DNA from 4 places in the Qiania dongpingensis genome. Region 2 is predicted to be linked to each of the others. Evidence: riboswitches for the same ligand, from Rfam matches in the RefSeq annotation. Region 2 holds a riboswitch; each other region holds the start of a gene.
What was found. A riboswitch is a leader RNA that binds a small molecule or an ion and turns the genes downstream of it on or off. The one in region 2 is predicted to bind ZMP and ZTP.

Region 1 (3,959 bases), 970 kb from region 2:
ATCCAGCTCCACTTGTATTCTCTCCCGGCTGATCAGCTCCAGGCGGGGGGCCATCCTCTGTATCGCCTTTTTCGTTTCCTCTTCTATGGAAAATCCCAGCTGGGCAGAAAACCGTACCGCCCTCAGGATACGCAGCGCGTCTTCCGTAAACCTCTCTCCTGCGCTTCCCACACAGCGAATGATTCCGGATTTCAGATCATCCATTCCATGGAATTCATCAATAATTCCGGATTTATCGCTGTAAGCCATGGCATTGATGGTAAAATCCCGCCGCCTGAGATCCTCTTTAAGGCTCGCCGTAAAAGTGACGTCCTTCGGATGTCTCCCATCCTCGTATTCTCCATCCAGACGGTATGTGGTCACCTCATATCCGCATTTCCCCATGAGAACCGTGACAGTTCCATGCTGGATGCCAGTATCCACAGTTCTCCGAAAGAGCCGTTTCACCTGCTCCGGCCTGGCCGACGTGGTAATATCCCAGTCCTCCGGCACCCGCCCCAGAAGCGTGTCCCTGACGCAGCCTCCCACAGCATAGGCCTCATATCCAGCCTCCTCCAGGATACCGATAATAGAAGCCACATGAGGCGGAATCTCAATCTTCATAACAAGGCCCCTCTCTTTCCTCCGCCGCAGCTGAAACGTCCGCGGCACGGATCTCTGTCATATCATGCTATGACAAGTCGTGGATATATCATACCACATTTTAAACTCAGAGGGCAAGAAAAAAGGCCATGCACCCCACTGTACATGGCCTTTCCCTATTGCTTAAAACCCTCTCCCTTGTAACTCCGCCCGTCAGACAACGGGCGCAAATCTATGAAAAAGAAATAATCAGTAATGTTATGCCGGATTAGAACAGGCCAGTGATCTTGCCGCTCTCATCCACATCGATCTTCTCTGCAGCCGGTACCTTCGGCAGTCCCGGCATCGTCATGATCTCTCCTGTCAATGCCACGATGAATCCTGCTCCTGCCGATATCTTCAGGTTCCTTACCGTCACCTCGAAGTCCTTCGGCGCTCCCAGTAACTTCTGGTCATCCGAAAAGCTGTACTGCGTCTTCGCCATACAGATCGGGCAGTCTCCATAGCCCAGCTCCTCCAGCTGCTTCGCCTGCTTCTTCGCTGCCGCCGTCAGCACCACTCCCTTGCCATGGTATACTCTCTTCACGATGGTATCCAGCTTCTCTTCGATGCTGCCGTCAAGCTCATAGGAAAAGCTGAAATCGTTCGGCTCCTCACAGAGGCGCACTACTTCCTCTGCCAGCTTCACTCCGCCTTCTCCGCCTTTTGCCCATACCTCGGACAGCGCCACGTTCACTCCCAGCTCACGGCACTTCGCTTCCACAAGATCCAGCTCCGCCTTGGTATCCGTCGGGAACGCGTTGATCGCCACTACGCAGGGCAGCTTATATACGTTCTTCATATTGTCCACATGCTGTAGCAGGTTCGGGAGCCCCTTCTCCAATGCTTCCAGGTTCTCATTGTTGAGGTCTGCCTTGGCCACTCCTCCGTGGTGCTTCAGCGCTCTCACCGTCGCCACCACTACTACTGCCGACGGCCTGAGCCCTGCCATCCGGCACTTGATGTCCAGGAACTTCTCTGCTCCCAGGTCTGCTCCGAAGCCAGCTTCTGTGATCGCATAGTCGCCCAGCTTCATCGCCATCTTTGTCGCGATCACCGAGTTGCATCCATGGGCGATGTTCGCGAAGGGGCCGCCGTGTACGATGGCCGGCACATGCTCCAGTGTCTGCACCAGGTTCGGCTTCAGCGCATCCTTTAACAGGGCTGTCATCGCTCCCTGTGCGTTCAGATCCCCTGCTGTCACAGGCTTCTGATCGTAGGTATATCCTACGATGACTCTGGAGAGACGGGCCTTCAGATCCGTGATGTCGGATGCCAGGCACAGCACCGCCATGATCTCCGATGCCACGGTGATGTCATAGCCGTCCTCGCGGGGCATCCCGTTCGTCCTTCCGCCCAGTCCGTCCACCACAAAACGCAGCTGTCTGTCGTTCATGTCCACGCATCTCCTCCAGGTGATCCTCCTGGGGTCGATGTTCAGGGCGTTGCCCTGATAGATATGGTTATCGAGCATGGCTGCCAGCAGGTTGTTCGCCGCTCCGATGGCGTGGAAGTCACCGGTGAAATGGAGGTTGATGTCCTCCATGGGCACTACCTGGGCGTATCCGCCGCCTGCCGCTCCGCCCTTCACGCCGAACACCGGCCCAAGGGAAGGCTCACGCAGGGCTACCATGACGTTCTTTCCGATCTTCTGGAGGCCGTCTGCCAGGCCGACCGTCGTCGTCGTCTTCCCTTCCCCTGCGGGTGTGGGGTTGATGGCGGTGACCAGCACCAGCTTTCCGTCCTTCTTGTCTGACTCTTTCAACAGGTTGTAATCGATCTTTGCTTTGTACTTTCCGTACTGCTCCAGGTACTTCTCCTCGATCCCTGCCTTTGCCGCGATCTCCGTTACCGGAGCCATTGTGCACTCCTGTGCGATCTCAATGTCACTTTTGAATCCCATAATAATACCCTCCTATATGTATATAAATATTTCTGCCCTTTTTGCTCCCGGCCGGCTAACCCTCCAGCTTTTGAGAACAAAAAAGGACAACATTCAGAAACAAATGTTGCCCAGACGGTCGGCTCTTATATGGCTCCGATTCCACTGTGGTACTCCACAATTATCCGTCAGTAATCGGAACTTCGTTTTGATATTTGTATACTAACACGTTGTTAAGCATTTGTCAAGCACCTATTTTGATTCTCATACATCCCCTGAGCAGGAAATGCCCGAAACAGGTTTTCTCTGCCTGATTGACAAGGCAAGAGGAAATCCGATTCCGGGCCGGCCTAAAGGCGGGCGCCGCAGAGCAGCGGCCGGTGTTCCCCAGGCGGAGGAAAGCAGAAACGGAGACAGGAAAATCATCAGGATTTTCCGTCGACATGTGAGTGGTACTCCTGGAGCGGAGATAAAACGCCCCCTGCATCGTCAGCGAACCGAAATCGTGACGGTCCGGAACTTCTGCCGGTGTTTAGCTGGAGCTTGATAGGAGCTAATTAAAAATGATTTCACTTATCTTTAATATGCTTTGCCCCAATATACCATCGTCTTTGCAGGCTTTCCGCATACCGGGCACACATCCGTGATCTGTTCCTGCTCAAACGGCATGCAGCGTGAGGTCGCCGTTGTATCCTCTTTGATCTTGAGCTCACATGCCTCGTCGCCGCACCACATCATCTTTACAAATCCCGGCTTCTCTGCCACGATCTTCTTGAATTCTTCATAGTCCCTGGCCACATAGGTGTGCTCCTTCAAATGCTCCTTTGCCCGAGCCAGCATATCCTTCTGGATACAATCCAGGATCTCTTTTGCCTTTTCTGCCAGCTCATCCAGTGATACCACAAGCTTTTCACGGGTATCGCGGCGGACGATCACCGCCTGGTTCTGTTCCATATCCTTCGGACCAATTTCCACGCGGATAGGGATTCCTCTCATTTCCTGTTCACTGAATTTCCAGCCCGGACTCTTGTCGGAATCATCCAGCTTCACGCGGATACCGGCTTCTTTCAGTACGTCACGGAGAGAAGCGGCCTTTTCCATCACGCCTTCTTTTCTCTGAGAAATCGGAATCACCATTGCCTGCACCGGCGCGATCCTCGGAGGAAGCTTCAGGCCGCTGTCGTCTCCATGCACCATAATGAGCGCGCCGATGATACGGGTAGACATGCCCCATGACGTCTGGTGCACGTACTGAAGCTGATTCTGGCTGTCAGAATACTGAATATCAAAGGCCTTTGCGAATCCGTCGCCGAAATTATGGCTGGTCCCGGACTGAAGCGCCTTGCCGTCGTGCATAAGCGCTTCAATGGTGTAGGTGGAATGAGCGCCGGCAAACTTTTCTTTATCTGTCTTGCGTCCTTTTATCACCGGTATGGCCAATTCCTCTTCACAGAAA
Region 2 (3,959 bases):
AATTTTTCCAGACGCAGGGAGGCAAAAATCGCATATCATACGGATTTTTGTTGGAATCTGACATGGAAAAATTAAGGTTTATCCATGTCAGTTGGAAAGGACCGACTGGATGGGATCGGATTTCCTCAAACAGCGAATTGAAATTTTTTATTTTGAAAAGAAGTAACTATACAGCGAGAACTACAAAGACCCCGCGGCCTTCCGGCCTCCGGGGTCTTTCATTTTCCTATTCTTCCGGCATCAATGACGGAAATGTCTCATACCGGTAAATACCATTGCTATGCCATATTCGTTGCATTTGTCGATGGACAGCTGGTCGCGCATCGCTCCACCGGGCTGGATGATGGCTGTAATACCAGCTTCGTGAGCCGCTTCCACACAATCGGGGAAGGGGAAGAACGCATCGGAAGCCATGACCGCCCCCTTCGTCGCATCCGGTCCAATCAGCTCTCCGGCATGCTCCACAGACTGCTTGGTCGCCCAGATCCTGTTCACCTGTCCAGGCCCAATGCCTACGGACTGTTTATTCTTTGCCAGCGCAATGCCGTTGGATTTCACGTACTTCACCATCTTCCAGGCGAACATCATGTCTTCCATTTCCTGATCGGAAGGCTGCCTGTCCGTCACCACCTTAAGCTCATCGCCGATCAGCTTGTTGTCGATGCCCTGGACGATCAGACCGCCGTTCACTTTCTTTAAGTCGAGAGCCGTTTCCCTCTGCATGGCCGTGATATCAGGCAGTCTTAATACGCGTACATTTTTCTTCTCACAGAGAATATCCAACGCTTCTTTTTCATAGGAAGGAGCGATGATGACCTCCAGGAAGACCTCCGCCATCTTTTTCGCCATGGGCGCCGTGACTTCTCTGTTGATCGCCACAATCCCGCCGAAAATAGATACGTTGTCTGCCGCATAAGCCTTGTCCCATGCTTCCTCAATGGTAGCTGCGCTGCCTACGCCGCAGGGATTTCCGTGTTTGCTGGCCACTACGGTCGGCTCGTCATATTCCTTGCAGAGCTCCAATGCTCCGTTAGCATCATTGATATTATTAAAGGAAAGCTCTTTGCCGTTTAACTGCTCCGCCATATCCAGCGTGCCCTTTTTCTTGCCTACTTCCCGGTAGAATGCGGCCTTCTGATGGGGATTCTCCCCATACCGCATATCCTGTACCTTTTCAAAGGTCATGGTCAGCGTCTCGGGCAGATCATAATCTTTCCGCTCTGCTTTCAGATAATCGGCTATCATGGTGTCATAGTTGGAGGTATGCATGAACACCTTCTGCATCAGATAGAACTTGGTATCCAGGGATACCTTTCCATCCTCTTTCATCTCCTTAAGCACTGTCTCATAATCCCTGGGATCCACGATCACCGCCACATCCTGGTAATTCTTCGCAGCCGCGCGGAGCATCGTAGGACCGCCTATGTCGATATTTTCCACCGCGTCTGCACGAGTCACGTCATCCTTCATGATAGTAGCTTTGAAAGGATACAGGTTCACGATGACCATGTCGATCGGCTGAATTCCCAGCTCCTTAAGCTGTTTCATATGAGACGGATTGGAACGCATGGCCAAAAGGCCTGCATGTACGATCGGATGGAGGGTCTTCACACGCCCGTCCAGGCACTCCGGAAATCCAGTCAGCTCGGATACCTCGATGGCCTTTACTCCCTCGTCCGTAAGTTTTTTGTAAGTTCCGCCTGTAGAGATGATTTCCACTCCCAGCTTTGTGAGTTCCTTTGCCAGTTCCACGATGCCGGTCTTGTCTGATACGCTGATCAACGCTCTCATTTTCATGCTCCTTTCTAAAAAAGAAAAACGCCTGAGTAACCCATAGTATCCTTCAGGCTGCCCAGGCGGTCGGCTCATATATTATCCCGCGCTCCCCGTAGGTACTCCTACTCTCCGCCAGTCGCACGGTCTTGCATTTACACTATGATATTACAATAAAAAAGAAATCTTGACAAGTCCTTTTCTTTGATTTCACGGAAATTTTCCTTTCGGTATTCTTTCCGGCCAGGTTGACATTCCCTCCTTTCCCTACTATACTTCTCTTAATGAGAATGAGTATTTTCTAATGATTGGGAGGTATCGTATGGTTACAGTAACACTTGGAAAAACAGGAATCACTGTCAACAAGAATGGTTTCGGCGCCTTGCCCATCCAGAGGATCTCCAAAGAGGACGCGGCATATCTTCTCCGGAAAGCCTATGACAACGGCATCAACTTTTTTGACACGGCACGTCAGTATTCGGACAGCGAAGAAAAGGTCGGCTATGCCTTCAAGGGAATCCGGGACAAGCTTTATATTTCTACGAAAACTGCGTCCACCACGGTGGAGGGCTTCTGGGACGACTTACATACCAGCCTGAAGAACCTTCAGACCGACTACGTGGATATCCTGCAGTTCCACAACCCGGATTTCTGCCCGAAGCCCGGGGATGGCACTGGGCTTTATGAAGCGATGCTCAAAGCCAAAGAGCAGGGGAAAATCCGGCATATCAGCATCACCAATCACCGGCTTCATGTGGCCATGGAAGCCATAGAGTCCGATCTGTATGATACGCTCCAGTTCCCGTTCTGCTATCTGGCTTCAGAAAAGGACATTGAAATCGTGAACGCCTGCAAAGAGCACAATATGGGCTTTATCGCCATGAAAGCCTTGTCCGGCGGACTGATCACTAATTCTGCCGCCGCATACGCTTTTGAGGCCCAATATGACAACGTACTGCCCATCTGGGGCGTACAGAGGGAAAAGGAGCTGGATGAATTCCTGTCCTATATTGACAACCCTCCTGTGATGACTGAGGATCTGTCCTCCTTCATCGCCAAAGAGCGGGAGACTCTGTCCGGAAGCTTCTGCCGCGGCTGCGGCTACTGTATGCCCACATGTCCGGCCCACATTAAGATAGACGACTGTGCCAGGATGTCTCTGCTTCTGCGCCGTTCTCCTTCAGCCGGCCATCTGACTCCTGAATCACAGGCCATGATGGCAAAGATCGAGGACTGTATCCACTGCGGAAACTGTATGAAGAAATGTCCCTACGGGCTGAACACGCCGGACCTTTTGGCGGAGAACTATAAGGATTACAAAGAAGTGCTTGCAGGAAAACCCTTGTAAAGATCATCGGATATAAAGAAAAACGCTTCCTTTCATTTTGGAAGCGTTTTTCTTTTGCCCTGTACCGCTCATAAACCGAAACCCTATCAGCTGAAAGCTTTACATCCATCGCCTGACCGTGGCGATAAAATCTATTATTATGACGAGTACGATACTCGTGCTGAGTCCATAGAGCATCCGGGCCGGAATCCGCTCCACCATTCCCGCAATCTTCGGATGGATAAAACGCAGGAATAAATATGACAATATTCCAAAGGGAATCAAGGTCTCCAGGCAGACTCTCCCGCTTATATGAAACTGAAACATGGAATAGTCCCACCAAACCGTATGAAATACCGCTTCCAGGACAGCGCCCGTCAAATATTCCAAGACTCCGCATATGGCCATGGAAAGCAGGATGAATCTGACCGGCTTGTTCAGACAGCGCTTCAAAAGCACTCCGAGGCCCACTAGTCCAAAACCATAGATAGGACAATAAGGCCCATACAGGAATCCTCTTTCGCAGTATTCTCCATAGAGGAAGAACATGAACACCACTTCTACGACCCAGCCTATTACGGAATACACAAACAATAGGAGAACTATCCTCCCCGCCCGTACCGATGCTTCTTCTCTCTTTTCCCCGCCCCTCATACTGTCCTCTTCCAAGCTCATTTATGCTCCCTTTCTATCCATTATGGCACACTGCCTATCCCTCAAACCGGACATTAATATGCACGATCTCACTGATACATCCCAGTTTAACCGGCAGCGCCCAGGCTCCGGCCCCGGAGCTGGTTATCACATGATAATCCCCCTCCGTCCGCAGGCCATAATTCATCTCATTAAAGAGTAAGGT
Region 3 (3,959 bases), 720 kb from region 2:
CCATCGTGATCTTTGACCGTATCCGTGAGAACCAGAAGGCCATGGGCGCCAGGGCTGAACTGAGCGAGGTGGTGAACTTGAGCATCAACCAGACGCTGACCAGGAGTATTTATACTTCCCTGACCACCTTTATCATGGTATTCGTGCTATTTCTGATGGGCGTGTCCTCGATCCGGGAATTTGCACTGCCGCTGATCGTGGGCATTGTGTGCGGAGCGTATTCTTCCGTATTCCTGACGGGCCCTATCTGGTACTTAATGAAGACTAAGATGAGAAAAAAAGAAACGAAATAACAGGCGGTATTTATGTATAAAATATTGACGAAGGACGGAAGGGCCAAAAGAGCCCGGCTCGAAACGGTGCACGGTGTGATAGAGACTCCGGTCTTTATGAATGTCGGGACTGCGGCTGCCATTAAGGGAGCCGTGGCCACCTCGGATCTGGAGCAGATCGGCACACAGGTGGAGCTGTCCAATACCTATCATCTGCATGTCCGGCCCGGAGATGAGACGGTGAAAAAGCTGGGCGGTCTTCATAAGTTCATGTCCTGGGACAAGCCGATCCTGACGGATTCCGGCGGATTTCAGGTGTTTTCCCTGGCAGGGCTTCGGAAGATCAAAGAAGAGGGCGTGTATTTCAACTCTCATGTGGACGGACGGAAGATTTTTATGGGACCGGAGGAAAGCATGAGGATCCAGTCCAATCTGGCTTCTACCATCGCCATGGCGTTTGATGAATGTGCGCCGGCCAAGGCGGAGAGGGAATATATTCAGAACTCTGTGGAGAGGACTACCAGATGGCTGGCCAGATGTAAGGCGGAGATGGAGAGGCTGAACGGCCTGCCGGATACCATAAACCGCCATCAGCTTTTATTCGGGATCAATCAGGGGGGAACTCTGGAGGACATACGGATCCGGCACGCGGATATCATTTCCGAAATGGATCTGGACGGGTATGCCGTAGGAGGACTGGCTGTGGGAGAGACTCATGAAGAGATGTACCGGATACTGGATGTAACGGTGCCGCATCTTCCGGAGGACAAGCCCACGTATTTAATGGGAGTCGGCACTCCTGCCAATATCCTGGAAGCGGTGGAACGGGGCGTGGACTTCTTTGACTGCGTATATCCTACGAGAAACGGGCGTCACGGCCATGTCTATACTGACCATGGAAAGATGAATCTGTTCAACGCCAAATACGAGCTGGATGACAGACCCATAGAAGAAGGATGCGGCTGCCCGGTGTGCCGGCGGTACAGCAGGGCTTATATCCGCCATCTTTTGAAAGCCAAAGAAATGCTGGGGATGCGTTTTTGCGTCTTGCATAATCTATATTTTTATAATACAATGATGAAAGAGATTCGGGAAGCGATTGAAGAGCATCGTTTTGCGGAATATAAAAAAGAAAAACTGGGGCGCATGAGCCGTCCTGAAATGGAAAAAGGAGAATGAATATGAATTTTGTGACAGCCAGCGGTATGGGCGGTGTAGGTTTTTGGGTTATTTATATTGTGGTCATCATCGGTTTCATGTATTTTATCGCGATCAGGCCCCAGAAAAAACAGCAGAAAAAACTGCAGTCCCTGATTTCCAGCCTGGAGATTGGAGACAGTGTGGTGACAACAAGCGGTTTCTACGGCGTTATCATCGATATCACAGATGATGTGGTGATCGTAGAGTTCGGAAGCAACAAGAACTGCCGTATCCCCATGGAGAAGACTGCGATTGCCAATGTGGAAAAAGCAGAAGTTGCAGAATAATCGGTAAAAGAGGTTGACGTATTTTGGAAGGTGTGTTATATTATTAACATAGAACGAAGGTTTCGATTGCTGACGGGCAAACGTGAGAAACACGGTGCAGTCGAAGCCCATATGAGCCGACCGTCTGGGCAGCATTTGTAGATCACGGATGCTGTCCTTTTTTGTATCCTGGAGGGATATGCAGGCCTTTGGCAGACGGAGTTTCCGGAGTGGAGGCAGAGGGGGCGGGGGCTGGACAAAGTGGGTGCCCACATCACACAGGCCATGTGCGGAAGGTATAAAATGGGGTTTCTGCAGGATGGCGCGTTTAAAGGAGGAGCAGTATTATGTTTAAAGACGAGTTTCAAGCAGTGGCGAATGCGGGAAAGAACAAGCTGAATTTTATGAAAAATAACCCGCTCGGTTATTTCATCTCTGCCATGGTGGCCGGTATGTTCATTGGTCTTGGCGGTCTCATAAGCTTTACCATGGGCGGTATCATGACGGCGGCAGGGGCCACCGGCGCGGTGAAGATCACCACCAGTTTCCTGTTTGCATCCGCACTGAGCCTTGTTATCATGGCCGGTGCCGAGCTTTTTACCGGCAATAACTTTGTGATGTCTTCCGCGGCCATGAAAAAAGAGATCAGCTGGGGCGGAGCCATCAAACTCTGGATATTCTGCTATATCGGAAACCTGGTGGGTTCTGTTTTGATTTCCGTCTTGTTTCATTTTACGAAGGTTCCTACCGGTGATGTCGGTACATATTTCGCAACAGCTGCCGCGGCAAAAGCTTCTGCGCCGGCGCTTGTGCTTTTCTTTAAAGGAATCATCTGCAACATCTGCGTATGTCTGGCTGTATGGTGCGGGATCAAAATGAAATCCGAATCCGGCAAGCTGATCATGACCGTATGGTGTATCATGATCTTCATGGTGTGCAGCTGTGAGCATAGTGTTGCAAACATGACATTCTTCAGCGTTGGACTCCTTGACCCCAACGGCGTGGCGATCTCCATTGGCGGCGTTTTGAATAATCTGCTGTTCGTTACCCTGGGCAATATGGTAGGAGGCATCGTATTCACCGCACTTCCTTACTACCTGATCAGCAGAAAATAAACGATAATAGATATAGAAGGTATCAAAAAAAGAGCAGCGTGCCGTGGGTAGACGGCACGCTGTTTTGCATCCGTACACCACATAAATCTTTAAAAGTGGACTTCTCTCTGCTTTTTCAGCTCTTTTGTGAGCAGGACTCCGGCATATACGGCTGTGAGCGCTTCTGATACAGGCAGGGCAGTCCAGACGCCGTCCAGGCCGAATGCCCGGGAAAGAAGGAAAGCCAGAGGAAGAACAAAGACCAGCTGGCGAAGCAGCGTGACACTCAGGCTGGGCAGGCCTTTTCCGATGGACTCAAATACCGCTGAGGTAATGATTCCGAGGGCCGAGGGGATAAAACCGATGCTGATGATCCGGAGGGCTGTTTCTCCCATGGACAGCATGCTTTTATCCGAGTTGAAGATCTGCAGAATGGGGACCGGTATGGCCTGCGACAGGAGAGTGCCGGCAGCCATCACTGCTACGGAGATCATCAGAGAGATCCGGATGGCGTCCGTTTCCCGTTTGATGTTTCCGGCTCCGTAATTGAATGATATGACCGGGCGTATGCCCTGCACCAGGCCGTTGGCCGGCATATAGACAAAGGTCTGCAGTTTATAATAGACGCCGAATACGGTGACTGCCATCTGAGAGAAGCCGGAAAGAATCCGGTTCAGGCCGGCGACCAGAACAGAGGGCAGCGCCATGATCATGGTGGAGGGAATGGCCACACTATAGATCTGCTTCAGGATGTTTCTGGTGATCATGCCCCGGTGGGGGCGGCGCAGGGGAAGCCCTGCCTTTCCCTTGGCTACCATGAGAAGGCCGATGGCTCCGGAGATGATCTGACCGGTCACGGTGGCGATGGCGGCGCCTGCCACCCCGAGGGCAGGGAAGCCCAGGAGGCCGAAGATCATGATCGGGTCCAAAATGATATTGATGATGCAGCCGATTCCCACAAGGACGAGAGGAGCTGTCATGTTTCCGGTGGACTGCAGGATCTTTTCTGCCGTGATATGGAACAGCTGGCCGAAGGAAAAGATCATGACGATATATCCGTAAGAATAGCACATGGACCGGATGGAGGCATCCTGCGTATACATGCCGACAAAGGGGCGGATGAGAAG
Region 4 (3,959 bases), 190 kb from region 2:
CGGCAACCTTTCCGGCCGCAATTGCGCGGATTACGGTGGCAGGTCCTGTCACGCAGTCGCCGCCGGCAAACACGCCGGTGATATCCTTTGCATTCACACCACTCCAGTTAAGCGCTTCGATGACTCCGCGTTTCACAGGAATGCCTTGTTTCTCAAAAGCCTTGGACTCAATGCCCTGTCCGATGGCCACGATTACCATATCACAGGAGAGACGGACATCCTCTTCAGAAGAATTCACAGGCACAGGTCTTCCATTTTTTACCGGTCCGATGATCTGAGGCTTCACCCAAAGGGCCGCCACATTTCCGTCCGCATCCTTTTCCACACGCAGAGGGGCATGAAGATCGAGAAGCTCGCATCCTTCCTCCACCGCTCCCGCGACTTCTTCCGGCATGGCCGTCATATCCACGGCTCTGCGCCTATATGCAATACGCAGACGCTTCGCACCCAGACGGATTGCTGACCGCGCCACGTCCATGGCTACGTTTCCGCCGCCGATGACTACGATATCCTTGCCGCTGAAATCAGGCATTTCGCCGTCGCCAATCCCGCGGAGCAGTTCCACGGCAGAAACCACGCCGTTGGCATCTTCGCCTTCAATGCCGATCTTTCTGTCAATGTGAGCGCCGATCGCGATATAAATCGCGTCATATTCGTTTTTCAGATCCGTTATGCTGGGGTTCTCGCCCACAGACACCCCGGTCTCTACTTTAACTCCGATGCTGAGCAAATGCTCAATCTCTCTGTCAAGAACCTCTCTGGGCAGCCGGTAATTGGGAATCCCGTAGCGGAGCATGCCGCCCAACTTCTTCCTCTGTTCCAGAATCGTCACATCATGGCCCATTAAGGTCAGATAATAAGCCGCGCTGATACCGCCGGGGCCTCCGCCGATAACAGCCACTTTTTTCCCCGTAGGCACCGCGGGTACGGGAAGCGGCACGTCGCCCGCATGATCTACGGCAAATCTCTTCAGTCCGCGGATATTCACAGGATCATCGATCATCGTCCTGCGGCAGCGCACTTCACAGGGATGCTCGCAGATAAGCCCGCATACGGAAGGCATCGGATTGTCTTTTCGGATCAGGCGGATCGCGTCGCCGTAGCGGCCCTCTGCCACCAGGGCAATATAACCGGGAATGTCCACTCCCGCGGGACATTGTGATACACAAGGCACAGGCTGGTTCAGCTCAAACTTGCAGCGGCCTCTCAGAATATGCTCTTCAAAATCATCCCGGAATCCCTTGATTCCCTTTAATACCATTTTCGCAGCCTCATACCCAATGGCGCAGTCTGCGGAATAGAAAATATTCTTTGCTGTTTTTTCAATCAGGTCAATCGTCTCCAGAGTCGCTTCCCCGTTCAGCACGTCTTCCATCAACTTCTGCAGCTGTCCCAGGCCCACACGGCAGGGAACGCATTTCCCACATGACTGGGCATGGCACATCTTAAGGAAAGATGACGCCAGATCAACGGGACACAGTCCTGGCGGACTCGCGCTGATACGCCGCTCCAGATCCTTGTAGAGCTCCTCTACTGTGGTCTGAGCCTTGTTTTGAGTGATGATACTTAATCTGCTCATCAATACCTCCTCCTTCTCTTGCTTGTTTACTTACCGCTTGTTTCCCCTTGGTTTCCCCCACGAAAGAAAACATTTTATGTAACTCTGCCTCTAGAAAAGCTTCTCCCCTGAAATGCAGAGTATAAAAAAAGGCAACATTCGTTTCATCAACAAATGTTGCCCAGACGGTCGGCTAATTCCTAAACTTTCATCACCCCGTGGTTCTTCCACTGATTCCGCCAGCGATGAAAATCTCTTGTCTTTTCCCTACCATATCATATTGTTATTGTATTGTCAAGAATTCCTTTCAATAAAAATACGAAGAAATCAACGGCGTTCTGTAAGTACGACATGTACGATATCCCCCGGCTGTCTGCCGATTTTTGACCGGATATCCTTTCGTATTCCCAGAATATGGCCAGGCGTTCCCATCCTGACAAGGCTTCCGTCATACGGCTCTCCGTCGAATTCTGCATGTACCTTTACCCTGCCTTTTCCAAACTCTTTTCTGACATCGAAAGGAAATTCCACATATGCTCCGTCCATATCCGGAACCTTTTTTATGACAGCGTCAAACTCATATTTCTTCCCTTCCATCTTTTTATCTTCCATGTTCCTGTCACCATCTTTCTGCTCCTATTGTTCATTGTCCGCCGGCGAACCCTTTATACATACACTTGGGTATATACTTAGGATTCGTATAAATACCGTTTGTCATACATGCCATCACAAGAGTAAAAAAGCTTACCAAAAATAGTCGATCAGCAGCAAGGCACAGGGCAGCTTTCTCTGTTCAGCCATTCCACAGAGACATCCATAGCGGCGCGGCAGGCTCTCGTCTGATCCAGCTCGTTCAGCATCACAAAATCATGGATGATTGCCTGAAACCGCACAGCAGTCACTTCTGCCCCCGCTTCCCTAAGCTTTCTCGCGTAAGCCTCTCCTTCGTCTCTCAGAACGTCTGCCTCCCCATTGATTATCATAGCGGCGGGCAGGCCTTCCAGCTGTTCTCTTCCCGCCCGCAGCGGAGAAGCAGTAATCTGATTCCTGTCACATTCTGACACTGTATATTGATTCCAGAACCACATCATCCCGGCTCTGTAAAGATAGTAGTCTACCGCGAATTGCCGATAGGTGCAAGTATCAAAGCAGGCATTTGTCACCGGATAATACAAAAGCTGTTTATGGATGCAGGGCCCTCCCCGGTATTTTGCCATCAGTGTCATGGCAATAGCCATATTTCCTCCAGCGCTGTCCCCCGCCACTGTCAGCGCGGCCGGGTTCATCTCTATTCCCATTTGTCTGAGCAATGCAGGCAGCATACAAAGTATGTGATAACACTGTTCGATAGCTACCGGATAACGCGCTTCCGGCGCCCGGGAATACTCCGGGAACACCAGGACAGAACCCGTCCTTGCGGCAAGTTCCCTGACCAGCTTCTCATGAGTATGGAAGCTTCCGAATACCCATCCCGCTCCATGAATGTAAAATATCACATTTGCCGGGCAGGAGACTCGTTCCGGCCTGACCACAAAGACCCGTACTTTCCCCCATTCTCCGGTATTCACCATTGTTTTCTGTATACAAGCCGGATACATACATACCGGCGCATCCTGTGCTTTTTCCAGTACCTCCCGCCCCTCGCAGGGGGGAAGCTGAAAAATAAGGGGCGGTACGGAATTCGCATTGCTTACCGCCACCGCCTCTGGTTCCAGTGAAATTCTTCTTCTCATTTTATTCCTAATCCTCCCGGTTTTCCTGTCCTGCCAAACGCAGCAAAACGATTATAGGATTAGAATATTCCAAACTCTTTAAATGTTTAAACCATATTATTCTGGACCAGCAATCCTATTTCCTGCTGTGTTTATCACTATACATCATCCTATCTGCTCGAATAAATGCCTGTTCCACAGCATTATTCTCTTTTGGGTCAACGAAAGAGTATCCGGCAGACAGGCTGCATGGCAGAGTTATTTTGTCTGCATCTGTTTTGCATCTCAATAATTGAAGCCTGCATAATAGCTGCTGCTCTGTTGCGTTTACCGCAAGAACCGCAAATTCATCTCCTCCAATTCGATAGAGAGAGTAATTATCTTCCTGAAAAATCTCATTCAACAGAGCTGCCATAGCTTTTAAAACATGATCTCCTACATTGTGCCCCATCGTATCATTGATTTCTTTGAATCGATCCAGATCAAATACAAGAACGCCAATCGGCATATTCTTCATCCGTTCCCGCTCTATTTCGTTTATCTTTTCCATATACGCCATGCGGTTAAAACAGCCTGTGAGCGCATCTATATAAGCCATTCGATGCCATTTTTTTTCTTTTTGCAGCTGCTTACTCTGTTCATAGATTTTACTGGTCTTCACCGCTGAAGTAATAAACACGGAATAACAC

Region 1: linked by a shared signal. The riboswitch ahead of H9Q78_RS07815 (formate--tetrahydrofolate ligase) and the one ahead of purH (bifunctional phosphoribosylaminoimidazolecarboxamide formyltransferase/IMP cyclohydrolase) in region 2 are both predicted to bind ZMP and ZTP.
Region 3: linked by a shared signal. The riboswitch ahead of H9Q78_RS06780 (formate/nitrite transporter family protein) and the one ahead of purH (bifunctional phosphoribosylaminoimidazolecarboxamide formyltransferase/IMP cyclohydrolase) in region 2 are both predicted to bind ZMP and ZTP.
Region 4: linked by a shared signal. The riboswitch ahead of H9Q78_RS04175 (NAD(P)-binding protein) and the one ahead of purH (bifunctional phosphoribosylaminoimidazolecarboxamide formyltransferase/IMP cyclohydrolase) in region 2 are both predicted to bind ZMP and ZTP.

Annotation. Positions count from the first base shown of each region.
Region 1 is NZ_CP060634.1:1,672,766-1,676,724, forward strand. It holds gene H9Q78_RS07810 (CCA tRNA nucleotidyltransferase) at 1-603, opposite strand, end outside; gene H9Q78_RS07815 (formate--tetrahydrofolate ligase) at 851-2,524, opposite strand; ZMP/ZTP riboswitch at 2,626-2,709, opposite strand; gene proS (proline--tRNA ligase) at 3,083-3,959, opposite strand, start outside.
Region 2 is NZ_CP060634.1:705,137-709,095, forward strand. It holds gene purH (bifunctional phosphoribosylaminoimidazolecarboxamide formyltransferase/IMP cyclohydrolase) at 241-1,791, opposite strand; ZMP/ZTP riboswitch at 1,844-1,926, opposite strand; gene H9Q78_RS03355 (aldo/keto reductase) at 2,096-3,121, shown strand; gene H9Q78_RS03360 (putative ABC transporter permease) at 3,221-3,775, opposite strand; gene H9Q78_RS03365 (metallophosphoesterase) at 3,810-3,959, opposite strand, start outside.
Region 3 is NZ_CP060634.1:1,421,760-1,425,718, reverse strand. It holds gene secD (protein translocase subunit SecD) at 1-293, shown strand, start outside; gene tgt (tRNA guanosine(34) transglycosylase Tgt) at 306-1,451, shown strand; gene yajC (preprotein translocase subunit YajC) at 1,478-1,759, shown strand; ZMP/ZTP riboswitch at 1,815-1,896, shown strand; gene H9Q78_RS06780 (formate/nitrite transporter family protein) at 2,086-2,853, shown strand; gene H9Q78_RS06775 (MATE family efflux transporter) at 2,943-3,959, opposite strand, start outside.
Region 4 is NZ_CP060634.1:895,759-899,717, forward strand. It holds gene H9Q78_RS04175 (NAD(P)-binding protein) at 1-1,579, opposite strand, end outside; ZMP/ZTP riboswitch at 1,731-1,815, opposite strand; gene H9Q78_RS04180 (DUF1905 domain-containing protein) at 1,886-2,155, opposite strand; gene H9Q78_RS04185 (alpha/beta hydrolase) at 2,320-3,291, opposite strand; gene H9Q78_RS04190 (GGDEF domain-containing protein) at 3,407-3,959, opposite strand, start outside.